Regions from separate parts of the Shewanella halotolerans genome, predicted to be linked through region 1. Evidence: predicted binding sites of a transcription regulator. Region 1 holds the regulator's gene; the other holds the start of a gene.
What was found. The regulator LexA, encoded in region 1, represses DNA repair genes until DNA is damaged. The targets are predictions, from matches to a motif close to TACTGTATNNNNATACAGTA.
Positions count from the first base shown of each region.

Region 1 (7,044 bases):
GGTGAGCAGGAAGAAGGTATTACCATAAACGCCAGAGGAGAGAGTCAGCCCCATCTCCTGATAGGCGTGGGCATACTCTTTTGCCTGGAGGAAGAGGAAGGCAAGACCTAAGAGTATGGTGATGCCTAGCCAGAGGGTGAGCGCGGTGCGTTTGCTCTTCTCCAGGCTCACATGGGCGAAATGCAGAGTTACCGACGAGGTCAGCAGTATGATGGTGTTGTAAAGGGGCAGACCCGTCCAGCCCATGGCCTCCGTCTTGGTGCCGTCCGGTGTGGTGACCAGAGGCCAGACCGCCTGGAAATTGGGCCAGAGCACTTCGTGGGTCATGGCATTGTTCGAGGCGCCACCGAGCCAGGGCACGGCAATGGTTCGGGCATAGAGCAGGGCACCGAAGAAGGCGGCAAAGAACATCACCTCGGAAAAGATAAACCAGCTCATTCCTTGGCGGAAGGAGCGATCCATCTGTTTAGAGTAGAGGCCAGACATGGACTCGCCGATCACTGTCCTGAACCAGCCGAAGACCATGTAGAGGATGACGGCGATCCCGGCTGTAAGGATATAACCGCCGCTAGTCTGCTCCGTCTGTAACTGCTGTACATAACTGCCGGCGCCATAGGCGATGAGGAAGAGGCCGAAGGCACCTATGATGGGCCAGGCACTCTGGGCGGGGACATAGTAGTGTTCATGTTTGCTTGTCATTTCGAAGCTCCTTGCTCAACATCATCTACGTACCCCTTGTCGGTGATGTTGTATAGCGTATAAGAGAGAGTCAGTGTCGAGATCTGCTCGGGCAGCTCGGTATCGACATAGAAGATCAAAGGTAATTGCGCATCGGCATTGGCATCGAGTTTTTGCTGGTTAAAGCAGAAGCACTCTGTCTTGTGGAAATAGGCCGCGCCCTGTCCCGGAGAGACAGAGGGAATAGCCTGTCCGACAATCTGCTGCGCCGAGAGATTTTTGGCGTGAAACTGAGTACGAATCACCTCACCCGGATGCACCTGAATGCGTTTCATCTCAGGGGCGAAGACCCAAGGCATATCTTTCTGGGTCTGTGCCATAAATTCGACCGATACGGTGCGGCTGGTGTCTATGGTCACCGCCTTATATTCGGCGGCGGTCGATTGCGTCTTACCATTGATGCCTAATTTTTCACATAGCACATCGTATAGAGGCACCAAGGCGAATCCGAAGCCGAACATGCCCACGCAACCTAATAGCAGCAGGCCGATCAGCTTACGGTTGGAGTACGCCTTAGTGTCCGTCATGCTATTTCACCTCAGGTGGTGTCGAGAATGAGTGGTAGGGGGCCGGACTCGGCAATGTCCACTCCAGTCCCTCGGCGCCATCCCAAGGCTTGCTGGGTGCTGGCTCGCCGCCGCGGATGCACTTGATCACCACCACCAGGAAGATCAGCTGAGACAGGCCGAAGGCGAAGCCGCCGATAGAGACAATCTGGTTGACGTCGGCAAACTGAATCGAGTAGTCCGGAATACGTCGCGGCATGCCCGCCAGCCCTAGGAAGTGCATGGGGAAGAAGAGCACGTTCACAGAGATCACCGAGCACCAGAAATGCAGCTTGCCGAGCTTCTCGCTGTACATATGCCCGGTCCACTTAGGCAGCCAATAGTAGGCCGCCGCTATGATGGAGAAGATAGCCCCCGAGACCAGCACATAGTGGAAGTGGGCCACGACGAAGTAGGTGTCGTGATACTGGAAGTCCACCGGCGTGATGGCCAGCATCAGACCGGAGAAGCCGCCTATGGTGAAGAGTATGATAAAGGCCAGTGCAAACAGCATGGGCGTCTCGAAGGTGAGCGAGCCGCGCCAGAGAGTGGCGACCCAGTTAAATACCTTCACCCCGGTCGGCACGGCGATCAACATGGTGCAGTACATGAAGAAGAGCTCGGCGAACACAGGCATACCTGTGGTAAACATGTGGTGCGCCCAGACCAGGAAGGAGAGGATCGCGATACTGGCGGTGGCATACACCATGGAGGAGTAGCCGAACAGCTTCTTGCGGCTGAAGGCCGGTACTATGGCGGAGATGATGCCGAAGGACGGCAAGATCATGATGTAGACCTCGGGATGGCCGAAGAACCAGAAGATATGCTGGAACATCACAGGGTCACCACCACCGGCGGCGTCGAAGAAGCTGGTGCCGAAGAACTTGTCGGTCAGTACCATGGTCACTGTACCGGCGAGTACCGGCATCACGGCGATCAACAAGAAGGCGGTGATCAGCCAGGTCCAGACGAACAGTGGCAGCTTCATCCAGCTCATGCCCGGAGCGCGCATGTTGACTATGGTCACGATCACGTTGATGGCACCCATGATGGAGCTGATACCCATGATGTGCACCGAGAAGACAAACAGCGCCGTGCTATCCGGGCTATAGGCCGTCGACAGCGGGGCGTAGAAGGTCCAACCAAAGTTAGGCCCGCCGCCCTCCATAAACAGCGAGCTGAGCAGGATCGCAAAGGCGAAGGGCAAGATCCAGAAACTCCAGTTGTTCATCCGCGGCAGGGCCATATCCGGCGCGCCTATCATCATAGGGATTAGCCAGTTGGCGAGGCCGGTAAAGGCTGGCATCACGGCGCCAAACACCATGATGAGGCCGTGAACTGTGGTCATCTGGTTGAAGAAGTTGGGCTCCACCAGTTGCAGACCCGGCTGGAACAGCTCGGCGCGGATCACCATGGCCATGGCGCCGCCGGTTAAGAACATGATGAAACTGAACCAGAGATACAGGGTGCCTATGTCTTTATGGTTGGTGGTAAACAGCCAACGCTTTATGCCCGTCGGGTGCTCCTCGTGGTGGGTCGAATGTTCGCCAATATGAGTGGCATCCATATCTGCTTCACGCGTTATTGCATTCATAATGCCTCCCTATTGACCCTGTTGATTGACGTCTGTTGCCTGAACCATGTCGCCTGTGTTGTTACCCCAGGCGTTGCGCTCATAGGTGATCACCGAGGCGAGTTCCTGTGGCGTTAACTGGCTGGCGAAGGCCTGCATGGCGGTGCCAGGCTTACCGTGAAGCACTATGTCTAGGTGATTCTCAACTGGCCCTGTGGCGATGGCGCTGCCTTTGAGTGCCGGGAAGGCGCCGGGTAATCCCATGCCTGTGGCCTGATGACAGGCGGCGCAGTGGCCGAGATAAACCTGCTCTCCCTTGGCCATCAGCTCATCCATGGTCAGATCGTCTAACACAGGTGCTTGAGATTCCTCGGCGACGGAGTTTGCTGCCGCACTGGATTCGGCCGTCGGGGTAGGTATAGATTGAACCGCTTCGGCAGCTGCATCTGCTCCTGTGTTAGCGCCGCTCGATGCGCCTGAGTTTGCCTGGTTGACATCGGCTGCCTGCACCGTATCGCCCGTGTCGTTACCCCAGGCATTACGCTCGAAGGTGACCACTGCGGCTATTTCTGTAGCGGTGAGCTGCTGGGCGAAGGCCTGCATCGCTGTGCCGGAGCGGCCATGTAGCACCACATCCAGGTGATCGGCGACAGGGCCCTTGATGATTGGGCTGCCTATGAGTGACGGGAAGACGCCAGGTAAACCGGCACCATTTGGCTGGTGGCAGGCGGCGCAGCGCGCCATATAGACCTGTTCGCCCTGAGTCATCAGCTCTTCTTTCGACAGGGTCTTCGACAAGGCTGCCTGCGCCTCGGCGGCGGCAGCGCTGGCCTGTGCCTCCTGCTCGACAATCCAGTTGTCGAAATCGGCTTCGGAAAGTACTTGCACCACGATTGGCATGAAGCCGTGATCCTTGCCGCAAAGTTCGGCGCACTGGCCACGGTAGATGCCTGGCTTGTCGATGCGGGTCCAGGCCTCGTTGATGAAGCCTGGGTTAGCGTCTTTCTTCACCGCGAAGGCCGGTACCCACCAGGAGTGGATCACATCCTCCGAGGTCATCAGGAAGCGGATCTTACGATTGACCGGCAGCACCAGTGGCTTGTCGACCTCCAGCAGATAGTGTTCGCCTTTGGTCTCCTTACCTTCTATCTGTTCTCTGGGGGTCGCCAGTAGGCTGTAGTAGCTGATGTCTTGGTCAAAATAGCTGTAGTGCCATTTCCATTGGGAACCTGTGATCTTGATGGTGAGATCGGCATTGCTGGGATCTTCCATGGCGATGAGGGTCTTGGTGGCCGGGATGGCCATGAGGATCAAGATGACAAAGGGAACGAGCGTCCAAGCGATCTCTACCTTAGTGCTCTCATGAAAGTTTGCCGCGACGGCACCCTTGGAGCGCCTATGGTTGATGATGGCGTAGATCATCACCCCAAAGACGACTAGGCCTATGGCACAGCAGATATAGAGAATCGTCATATGAAGGCTAAACACCTTATTGCTGATCTCTGTGACCCCTGATGTCATGTTCAGGGGCATATCTGCTGCGAGTATGGTGGGCGTAAATAGCAACGCCAGCAAACAACACAACACTTGCTTCACTAGACTTCTCCTCTGTCAATTGCGAAGGCAACTACAAAGAAGAGCCACACAGTATGTCTCGGCTCTATGCAAACTCTTCAGTTCCCAAAAAAGCAACGATGACTTCAAAGTGCGTCGGTGGTGAATCTCTTGTTCTGCTGGTGGTGACCACGCTTGCACTTACGGCTGAATATATCAGACCAATTTCAGCTTCCGTAGGCGAGGTAGTACAGGTTCATTTTCGCCGCTCAAGCCGACAACCAAATTGTGCGATATAACAAATAATCGTTGATATCTCTTACTAACTTAATGGCTGTTTAAATATTGATCAAGATCACTTTTATTTTATTTTTCTAAACAAAACAGACACAAAAACGCCCCTGGCGGGGCGTCTGTATGGAAAGGTAAAGCGCGGAATATCAATGCAGCGAACTGAACAGACTCAAGGTCTGGCCGCCGAGATCCTCTTGGGGAAAAGGGTTGGCAGGTAAGTGACCATTCGCATCTTCGATTACCACCCCCAGGGCGCGGGTATTCTTGGCAACTATCTGTAGGCGACGACTGTCACGGGCATCCAGGGTTTGTGCCCAGCAGATCACCGCACTGGATGTACCACTTGTGAGGGCTTTTTCCATCGCCCACAGGGTTTCGACCTCATCCTTGGTGTGTACCAAGAGGATGCGATCCATACGCACACCGCCGTCGGCCAGCATCTGCTTGTAGCCTATATTAGGTGGGCTGATTAACACCACCCATTGTCCCTGCTGACTGAGTCGAGCCAGTTCCGGGGTGAGGGCCTGCAGCTCCTGCTTGCCCTGGGTCGAACTTGCCGTAGTCGAGATAGTGTTGCCATCGCCGCGCTTTAGTGAGCTGTCGAGATCGACCCACAGTCCTGGATGGCGTGGCGCCATGCCCATTAGGTTGTTCATTGCCAGTCTCCATTTCGAATAACGCCGACGGCCAGGCCTTCGATGCTCAGGCTCTGGGTGGTGAGGTCCACCACGATAGGGGAATACTCTTCATTTTCGGCATGCAGATAGACGGTACTGCCACGTTTCTCGAAGCGTTTAACCGTTACATCATCTTCCACGCGGGCCACGACTATCTGGCCGTTTCTTGCCTGTTCGACCTTATGTACCGCCAGTAGGTCGCCCTCGAGAATACCTATATCTTTCATACTGTCACCCCTGACGCGCAGCAGAAAGTCGGCGCTGGGGCGGAACATGCTAGGGTCAACCTGATAGTGTTGTTCCACATGCTCTTGGGCCAGGATAGGCTCACCTGCGGCCACCTGACCTATGAGGGGCAGGCCGAGATCTTCAGGCTCTTCCTCTTGGGTCAGCTTGATGCCACGTGAGGTGCCGGGCATGATCTCGATGCAGCCTTTCTTGGCCAGGGCCTTGAGGTGTTCCTCGGCGGCGTTGGCGCTCTTAAAGCCTAATCGACGCGCAATCTCGGCACGGGTAGGCGGCATGCCCGTGTCGGCTATATTGCGTTTTATCAGATCTAAAATCTCGGCTTGTCTTGGGGTTAAGGGTCTCATGATTAATCCTGTCTTTCCATACAGTACCTGTCAGTATATACAGTATTTTATACAGTGCAAGTATTAACCAGATTTTCTCCCAATCCCATCAAGCGATTAGCGCCTAAAGTGTGATTGATTAGCCGAGATGCGTCTGTTCAAGTGAGAGCAGTAGATGATGGTAATCGTCGATGGCGGGGAAGTCGGCAAACTGCTTGTGAGGCTTCTGGCTGTCGGGATTCTTGATCCCCAGCTGGTAGCCAACGCCGGCCTGCTTGGCCGCCTGCAGTATGGGCTCGCTGTCGTCGATAAACAGGCAACGGCTGGGATCCAGGGAAAACTGACTAAACAGGTGACGCCAAAATTGTGGGTGTTCCTTGGGATAGCCGGTTGCGTGACTCGAGAGCATCTCATCGAGTCCGTTAGCCAGCTCTGTATGCTCGAGTTTCAGTGCCAGACTGTGTGGGTGGGCGTTGGTGACCAAGATGCGCCGCTTGCTGTGTCTGGCCAGTGCGGTGAGAAAGGGCATGCTGTCCTGACGCAGCTGGATCCGGTCGACCAGAGTGTGGTGCAAAGCCAGAATGTCCAGACCCAGCTCCTGTTGCCAATATTCCAGGCAATACCACTCCAGGGTGCCGAAGACCTTAGCATAGGCTGTCTCCACTAGTTGCTGAGCCTCGACCTTAGGGATCTGCCTTTGTTCACACAAGGCTTGAGGTACCAGACTGAGCCAGAAATGGTTGTCGAAATGCAGATCCAGCAGGGTGCCGTCCATATCCAGCAGTACGGTATCTATCTTATTCCAGGGAAACATAAATCGAGTAAAAAAATTCCTTGGTTTGAGTTGTGGATTAGGCCCATCATAGTAAGATTGAGTGGTTAAGCAAACGCCATTTTTATCAGGAAGTTTCATGCCGGACAAAAAGCCGCAGATCCTACATGCCGAAGTTGTTGCCCAGAGCCGTCTGTTTCAGATAGAGCAGGTGCATTTAAAATTTTCGAACCAGGTTGAGCGTCAGTATGAGCGCATGAAGGGCAACGCCCGCGGCGCCGTGATGGTTGTGCCTGTGCATGGCGAGGAGTTACTGCTG
Region 1 is NZ_CP080417.1:131,274-138,317, forward strand. Features, by position in the region: gene K0H81_RS00605 (cytochrome c oxidase subunit 3) at 1-699, opposite strand, end outside; gene K0H81_RS00610 (cytochrome c oxidase assembly protein) at 696-1,265, opposite strand; gene ctaD (cytochrome c oxidase subunit I) at 1,267-2,877, opposite strand; gene coxB (cytochrome c oxidase subunit II) at 2,887-4,452, opposite strand; gene K0H81_RS00625 (cell division inhibitor SulA) at 4,851-5,360, opposite strand; gene lexA (transcriptional repressor LexA) at 5,357-5,974, opposite strand; gene yrfG (GMP/IMP nucleotidase) at 6,093-6,767, opposite strand; gene nudE (ADP compounds hydrolase NudE) at 6,865-7,044, shown strand, end outside.

Region 2 (7,044 bases), 550 kb from region 1:
CTCAATCATGGTGGGACCATGTTTGAGGGAGTAGGCAAACAGCGCCAACATGCTCAGGTTGATCACCACGGGATAGTAGAGCAGCCAGGCAGTCTGTTTCGCCAGGTAGCTGCCCGCGGTCAGGAATATACCCACGACGATTGGCAGCATCATGGCCCTGACCTGTTGCCTCTGCAATGCGAGCCTGAGCAGCAGCAGAGAGCAGAGCAGGAGGGCGATCACACCCGGCGGCAAATAGTTCAGGCCGAAGTAGACGGCCAGGGGGTACCCCAGCACGACCAGGCCGGTGACTAGTTGCAGAAACAGGCGCATTACTGCTTCACTAGCCCTTCGATAGCCGTAACTACGTCATCGACGGTACGCACGGCCTTAAACTCGTCGGGCTGGATCTTCTTGCCCGTGAGTTGTTGTAGTTTAATCACCAGATCCACAGCGTCTATGCTGTCCAGATCCAGCTCTTGGTACAGAGACGCCTCTGGGGTGATGTCGTCGGCATCGATTTCAAACTCATCAACTAGGATCTGAGTCAGCATCTGTAGAATTTGCTCACGATTTTGCATGCTGCCTCCTAACCGCGTTGAGATTCGATAAAGCTTGCCAGGCTGGCAACACTGTAGAAATGGGCCTTGGTGGCTTCCGAGTTGGCTTCGATTTTGACATCGAACTGCTTCTTGATGGCCAGTCCCAGCTCAAGTGCATCGATAGAGTCCAGTCCCAGACCGTCGCCAAAGAGCGGCGCATCCGTGTCGATGTCGTCGATGCTGACATCTTCGAGATCCAGGCAATCTATGATGAGTTGTTTAATTTCGTTTTGTAAGCTCATAATTTTTATCAAGTTGTTGTTTATAATATTCTTCGAGATCCCGCGTCAACTGACGGGCCATCTTGGCGTCTCCACCCGTTTGAGCATGATACCTGATATGCTCGATAGTTTCGCCTACTTCGACATTCATGCCTATGGTTTGGCGAGGTATCTCATACCAGGGTTCCTGCTTGGTCAGGCCGACGGCATTGGTTCTTAATACCACGGGGATTAGATCTGTGTTTGTGCGCAGGGCGATATTGGCTGCGCCCCTGGCAAATTCGTTAACTATCTCGCCCTTAACGGTACGTGTGCCCTCGGGGAAGATGATCATGTTAGTGCCTTGGGCCAGCACCTCGCTGCAATCCTTGAGCAGGAGATCGGCGCCGCGGTTGGGAATATAACCGGCGCAGGAGACCACGCCCCGCAGGAAGGGGTTGCGCCACAAGCCTTGTTTGACGATACAGCCGACATTAGGCATCAGGCTTATCAATACCACCACGTCGACCAGGGTCGGATGGTTGGCGATGATCACCTTGCCCTTGGCACTTTCCAGTCGATGCAGATCTTGGGTGGTCACCCGAATCACCCCGGCCCAGGTGAGCATACGCACGAAGCCGCGAAACATCAGGTGTACAGCGCGCTGCACCCGGGCGATGCGCACCTGCTGGCTGCCGGGCCAGAATCTGAGTACGGGCAATATGGTGAGTGAGCTGAGCAGGCCCCCTAAACCGAAGGCGATATAGCAGCTCACCCCGCCCAGCCAGCGAGGAATATAGGCGATGCCGGTCAGGCGTTTGGCGACGACCTGACTAGTCATGACAGATCCGCACCAGGTATTGATTCAGGCGCCCCTCGAGCGGTTGCTGGCTGGCGATGGCGTGGATCACTTGGCCAAAGCTCAGCGGCTGCGTCGCCGCTAATTCGGAGGCATCTGGCTTGGTCTCAATGACTAGCTGAGTGCCTGAAACCTGATCTTGGCATAGCGACAACTGCAGCGCGATGGCCAGCGGCAGTTCGGGTTCCTGGGTAAATTCTTTGTAGATATCTGACACGGGCTCGTCGCCAAACACCATCAGCAGCGGCGAGTTGTCCTCCGCCAGTTGTCCATAGGCCTCGACAAGGGCCTGGGTGAGGGTGGCCTCACCGGCGGCAATCGAGGTCGAAGGCGCGCGGTTGTCCGTCAATATGCTGAAGATGCCGCTGGCGGTGTTATGCACCGATTGGCTGAAGCCTATGGGCGAAATGGGCTGCTGGCGCACTATGTCCTGCAGCAGATCCACTGTGCGGTTAAGCTCGCCGTGGCGAGAGGCGAAGATGGTGCGGCATTGTGAGGGCGCGTCGCATTGAAAGGCGACATCCAACAGCATCTTGGTGAGCTTGCTAAAGCGTCGCCTTTGCATGGCGGGTACTTGCTTCAGCGCCGGGGCGGCATGAGCGAGCTGCTCGGCATCTGCTGGCGGCGTTGGCCATGTCTGCCAATCGCTTAAGCACTGGTATAGGGGAGACCAGGCGCCCGCAGAATGAATGTGAAAGTGTAACCGCACTACTTTGCCTCTAAATACAGCGTCTTGCTGATGTTTTCCATAACCAGAAACTGAGCCACAAGGTGTATTTGTGGGGCGGCTATTGTACACCCTTTGACGGGTGACATAAATATGTGATTGATCTGTTGCTAGATAGTGTGAACTGAGGAGATAGGAAAAAGCTCGCCCACGAGGAGGTGGGCGAGCTGGGGTCATCACTGTTTGAGTTGCTTCTTGAGCTTACGCAGGGCGGCCTTGACCTTCTTGCTGTTTTCCGGACCCATGCGGATCATCAGCTTCTGGGCATTGGGCAGGCTCTCGAGCTGAGGGTCGACAAACTTATAGTTTACGCTGACGCTGTCCAGCTCAATCGGTGCGTCGATGACGGGGGCGGATAGCATGACGTCTATCGCCTCTACCATACGGTCATCGAAATTCATGTCGGGATAACCCAGCTCGGCAAAGGCCTCACCCAGCAGCGGCTTCACCTTGTTATAGGTGCTAAGCAGCTGCTCCTCGTCCAGGTTATCGACGAAGTTCGCATAGAGATCATACCTATGGTAGCTGTCGGGATTGAGGTAGGTCTTGTTGGTCACCTCGGAGACGGTAAACTTGCTGTTGGGCGCCTTGAGTGGGCTCACCTTGCGGGCCAGCTCGCCCTGAGCTAGGTTGTCGACGAACACCACGAAGTGTCTGACGATATCTTTCTCGACCAGTAGCGGGTCTATCTTCATGCCATTGGCGACTTCGACCGTCTTGTCATGAACATATTGATCGCTTTCGGCCAGTGTCGGCAGGGTCTCAACCGCCTCGGCTGGTGCTTCTTCTACCTGGGTTTCAGGCTCCGGCGCCAGGTTCTCTGGTTCAGGCAGGGCCGCATCGGTTGGCAAGGGCTGCTCGGGCTCTGGCTCAGGCAGGGTAATAGGGGCTGGCAATTCAGGCTCGGGCGCGGGTTCGTCACTGCCCAGGAAATAGTAGGCGCCGGCGGCGAGCAACACTAATATGATCACCACGGCAATGCTGAGCGCATTGATCCCGCTGCGCGCTGTCTGTGGGGCAATTCTATCTTCTTGACTGACTTGCATGAGATTTCCTTGAATTGTGGCTGGAATAAGCCCTGTGACCACAGAGGCCTCTTTCCATTCTGCAAAATTCACCGGGCTTGTCTAGGGGCGGCCAGCGAAATAAAAAATATTTAATTGTTAGTTGAGTTAGGCCTGCACGTATTGCTGGCGCTCGCCTAACCAACGCAGCACTAGGGCGTCAACGTTTTCCGGCACCTCTTGCATCACATGTTGGGCCAATTTTTGAATGTGGGGGATGAGGGCCTGATCCCGCACTAAGTCCGCTATCTTCATGTCGGCGATACCCGTCTGCTTGGTGCCTAAGACCTCACCCGGTCCGCGGATCTCCAGATCTTTCTGGGCGATCACGAAGCCGTCGTTGCTGTCCCTGAGCACTCCTAAACGTTGGGTGGCGGTATGGGAAAGCGGCGCCTTGTAGAGCAGCACGCAGTGGCTGGCCACGGCGCCACGGCCGACACGCCCCCGCAGCTGATGCAGTTGGGCCAGACCCAAGCGCTCGGGGTTTTCGATGATCATCAGGCTGGCATTGGGCACATCGACCCCCACCTCGATCACTGTGGTGGCCACCAGTAGCTGTATGGTGCCGGCCTTAAAGGCGTCCATGATCGCCTGTTTCTCAGTGGGTTTCATGCGGCCATGCACCAGGCCGATGGACAGCTCGGGCAGCAGCTGTTTAAGCTCCTCGGCCGTGTCTTCGGCGGCCTGACATTCCAGCACCTCGGATTCTTCGATCAGGGTACAGACCCAGTAGGCCTGACGCCCATCTTGCAGCGCGGCCCGGCGCACGCGATCGATCACCTCACCGCGGCGATTGTCTGAGATGGCGACCGTAGTCACCGGCGTTCGCCCCGGCGGCAACTCGTCGATGATGGAGGTATCGAGATCCGCATAGGCGGTCATCGCCAGGGTGCGGGGAATAGGGGTTGCCGTCATGATCAGCTGGTGTGGGTGGAAGCCCTGGCTGATCCCTTTCTCTCTCAGCCCCAGACGTTGATGCACCCCGAACCTGTGCTGTTCGTCTATGATGATCAGCGCCAGACGGTTGAACTCCACCTGCTCCTGAAAGATGGCGTGGGTGCCGATGACGATATGGGCCTCGCCGCTCTTAATCTGCTGCAGCGACTGCGCCCGCGCCTTGCCTTTGAGCTTACCCGCCAGCCAGCCGACCCTGAGGCCGAGTGGCTCAAACCAGGCGGCGAAGTTGTTGGCGTGCTGCTCGGCGAGCAGTTCAGTCGGTGCCATCATGGCGACCTGATAGCCGCTCTCTATGGCTTGCAGCGCCGCCAGCGCGGCCACTAGCGTCTTGCCCGAGCCCACATCGCCCTGCACCAGACGCATCATGGGATGCGTCTTGTCGAGATCTTGGGTGATATCGGCAACCACTCTCTGCTGGGCGCCGGTGGGCTTGAAGGGTAAAGATGCCAGGAAGGGATTGAGCAGCTGCCCGGTGGGCTGCATCGCGATGGCCTTATCATGATTGCTGCGTGCCCTGAGCTGTAACATGCTCAGGTTGTGGGCCAGCAGCTCCTCCTGGATCAGCCTCTGCTGCGCCGGATGTGTGCCCTGCTCCAGGGCAAAGGGGCTGACCTCGCTAGGGGGCCTGTGCAGCAGCTGCAGCGCGTCGACCAATGAGAGCTGATTGGGCCTCAGCTGAGGCGGCAATAGTTCGGTCAGGGCGCCATGGGCCAGCAGGGTCAGGGCCTGATCCGTCAAACGGATCCAGCTGGCCTGCTTGAGTCCCTCTGTGGTCGGGTAGATAGGGGTCAGGGTATCGCTGAGGCTAAAGTCGCTTTCGCCGTGGAGCATCTTGTATTCCGGGTGGATGATCTCCCGATGAAGCTTGCCCCGACGCACCTCGCCGTAGGCACGAATGCGCTCGCCCTCTTCGAGGCCGTTACGCATGGCGGCGGAGAAGTTGAAGAAGCGCAGCGTTATGGTGCCCGAGTCGTCACGTACCGTGCAGGTGAGCATACGCTTGCGGCCCTGGACGATCTGGGTCGATTGTATGACGCCCTCTATGGTGCCGTAGCTACCGGGGTAGAGGGCGGCGATGGGATAGATCTGGGTGCGGTCTTCGTAGCGTAGCGGCAGGTGAAACAGCAGATCCTGGACTGTATTGATGCCGAGTTTCTCCAGCCGCTGCGCCATCTTGGCGGCAACGCCCTTTAACTCTGTCACAGCCATGAGATCGAGTCTATCCACGCTTTGTACCCATTTGATTTAGCGTTCTATTTAACCAGAACCTGAGTCTATTACTGTAAATATATACATATACTATCAGAGTTCGGCATGAACGCAATCTCGCGTTAACCATGGCAGGTTAAAGCCTGGGGTTAAAGCCTGAGGTCATAGTCTGAGGTTACAGCCAGCCCTTTTGCTTGGCGATGCGGGCGGCGTCGATGCGATTGCTGGCATTGAGTTTGGCGATGGCCTCGGAGAGATAGTTACGCACTGTGCCTTCAGCGATGAACAGGGTGGCGGCGATCTCCGCGCTGGAGCGTCCCTCGCTGGCGAGCCTGAGCGCCCGGCGTTCCTTATCGTTGAGGGGGTCTTGTTCGCCGACGGCCATGATGGCCAGTTCGGGATCTATGATGCGCTTGCCACGGCTGACGGCGTTAATTGCCTGGATCAGTGTCTCGGAAGGTGCGTCCTTAAGTAAGAAGCCACCCACGCCCGCCTCGATGGCCCGCTTGATATAGCCTGCACGGCCAAAGGTGGTCAGGATGATGACCTTAATGGGCGCCGCTTGGTTTTGACACCATTGAGCCAGCTCCAGGCCGCTGAGGCCTGGCATCTCTATGTCGGTCAGTAGCAGGTCGAACTCCTGCTGTTTGAGCAGGCTCAGGGCCTGGTCGCCGTCACAGGCCTGGATCACCTCAAAGTCGCCCTCGAGGGTGAGGAGCGCGGCCAGCGCGCCCCTCACCATGGCTTGATCTTCGGCGAGTAGTATCTTCATCCTGTCTCTATCCCTGATTTGGTAACTCGATGATAAATTTCGGGTTTGGCTCGAGCTCAATACTGAGTGTACCCCCTAAGGGGCGCAGTCGCTCACGAATGCCGGTGAGGCCATTGCCTTCGCTGAGCTGCCTCAGCTTACCATTGTCTGTGACCGAGATCCGCAGCCCCTGAGGTGTTGCCGACAGGTCGATATTACAGCTATCGCCCTGGCTATGACGCACAACATTGTTGCACAGCTCGGTCAGGCTGAGGATCAACTGGGTCTCGATTTCCTGTGACTGTGATGGCAGCTCACCAGAGAGGGTGACGGCCATGCCCTTGTCCCTCAGCATCTGGCACAGGTGCGTCAGGGCGGCGTCTAACCCTTTGTGTTTGTAGCCTGAGACCGTTTGGCGGATCTGGCTGAGGCTTTCGCGGGCGATGGTTTCCAGTTCTGCCAGCTCGGCGCTGGCCTGGTCGGCTTGCCCCTTGGCCAATAGTTTGCGCGCCAGCTCGGCCTTGAGTGAGATAGAGGAGAGCGAGTGCCCCATGATGTCGTGCAGATCCCGGGCGATACGTTCGCGCTCTAACATGGTGGCGAGCTGGCGTATCTCCTGCTGACTCTGCCGTTGGGCGCGCTTGGCTTCGACCCGCTTACGCTCGGCCACGCCAAAGAAGCCTACGCCGGTGATCA
Region 2 is NZ_CP080417.1:4,241,704-4,248,747, reverse strand. Features, by position in the region: gene K0H81_RS18365 (COG4648 family protein) at 1-312, opposite strand, end outside; gene K0H81_RS18360 (acyl carrier protein) at 312-560, opposite strand; gene K0H81_RS18355 (phosphopantetheine-binding protein) at 569-823, opposite strand; gene K0H81_RS18350 (lysophospholipid acyltransferase family protein) at 801-1,622, opposite strand; gene K0H81_RS18345 (beta-ketoacyl synthase chain length factor) at 1,615-2,349, opposite strand; gene K0H81_RS18340 (DUF3014 domain-containing protein) at 2,544-3,413, opposite strand; gene recG (ATP-dependent DNA helicase RecG) at 3,540-5,615, opposite strand; gene K0H81_RS18330 (response regulator transcription factor) at 5,773-6,369, opposite strand; gene K0H81_RS18325 (sensor histidine kinase) at 6,377-7,044, opposite strand, start outside.
Region 2: a site for LexA is predicted at 5,667-5,686, ahead of recG (ATP-dependent DNA helicase RecG). Genes of this name have one in related genera too.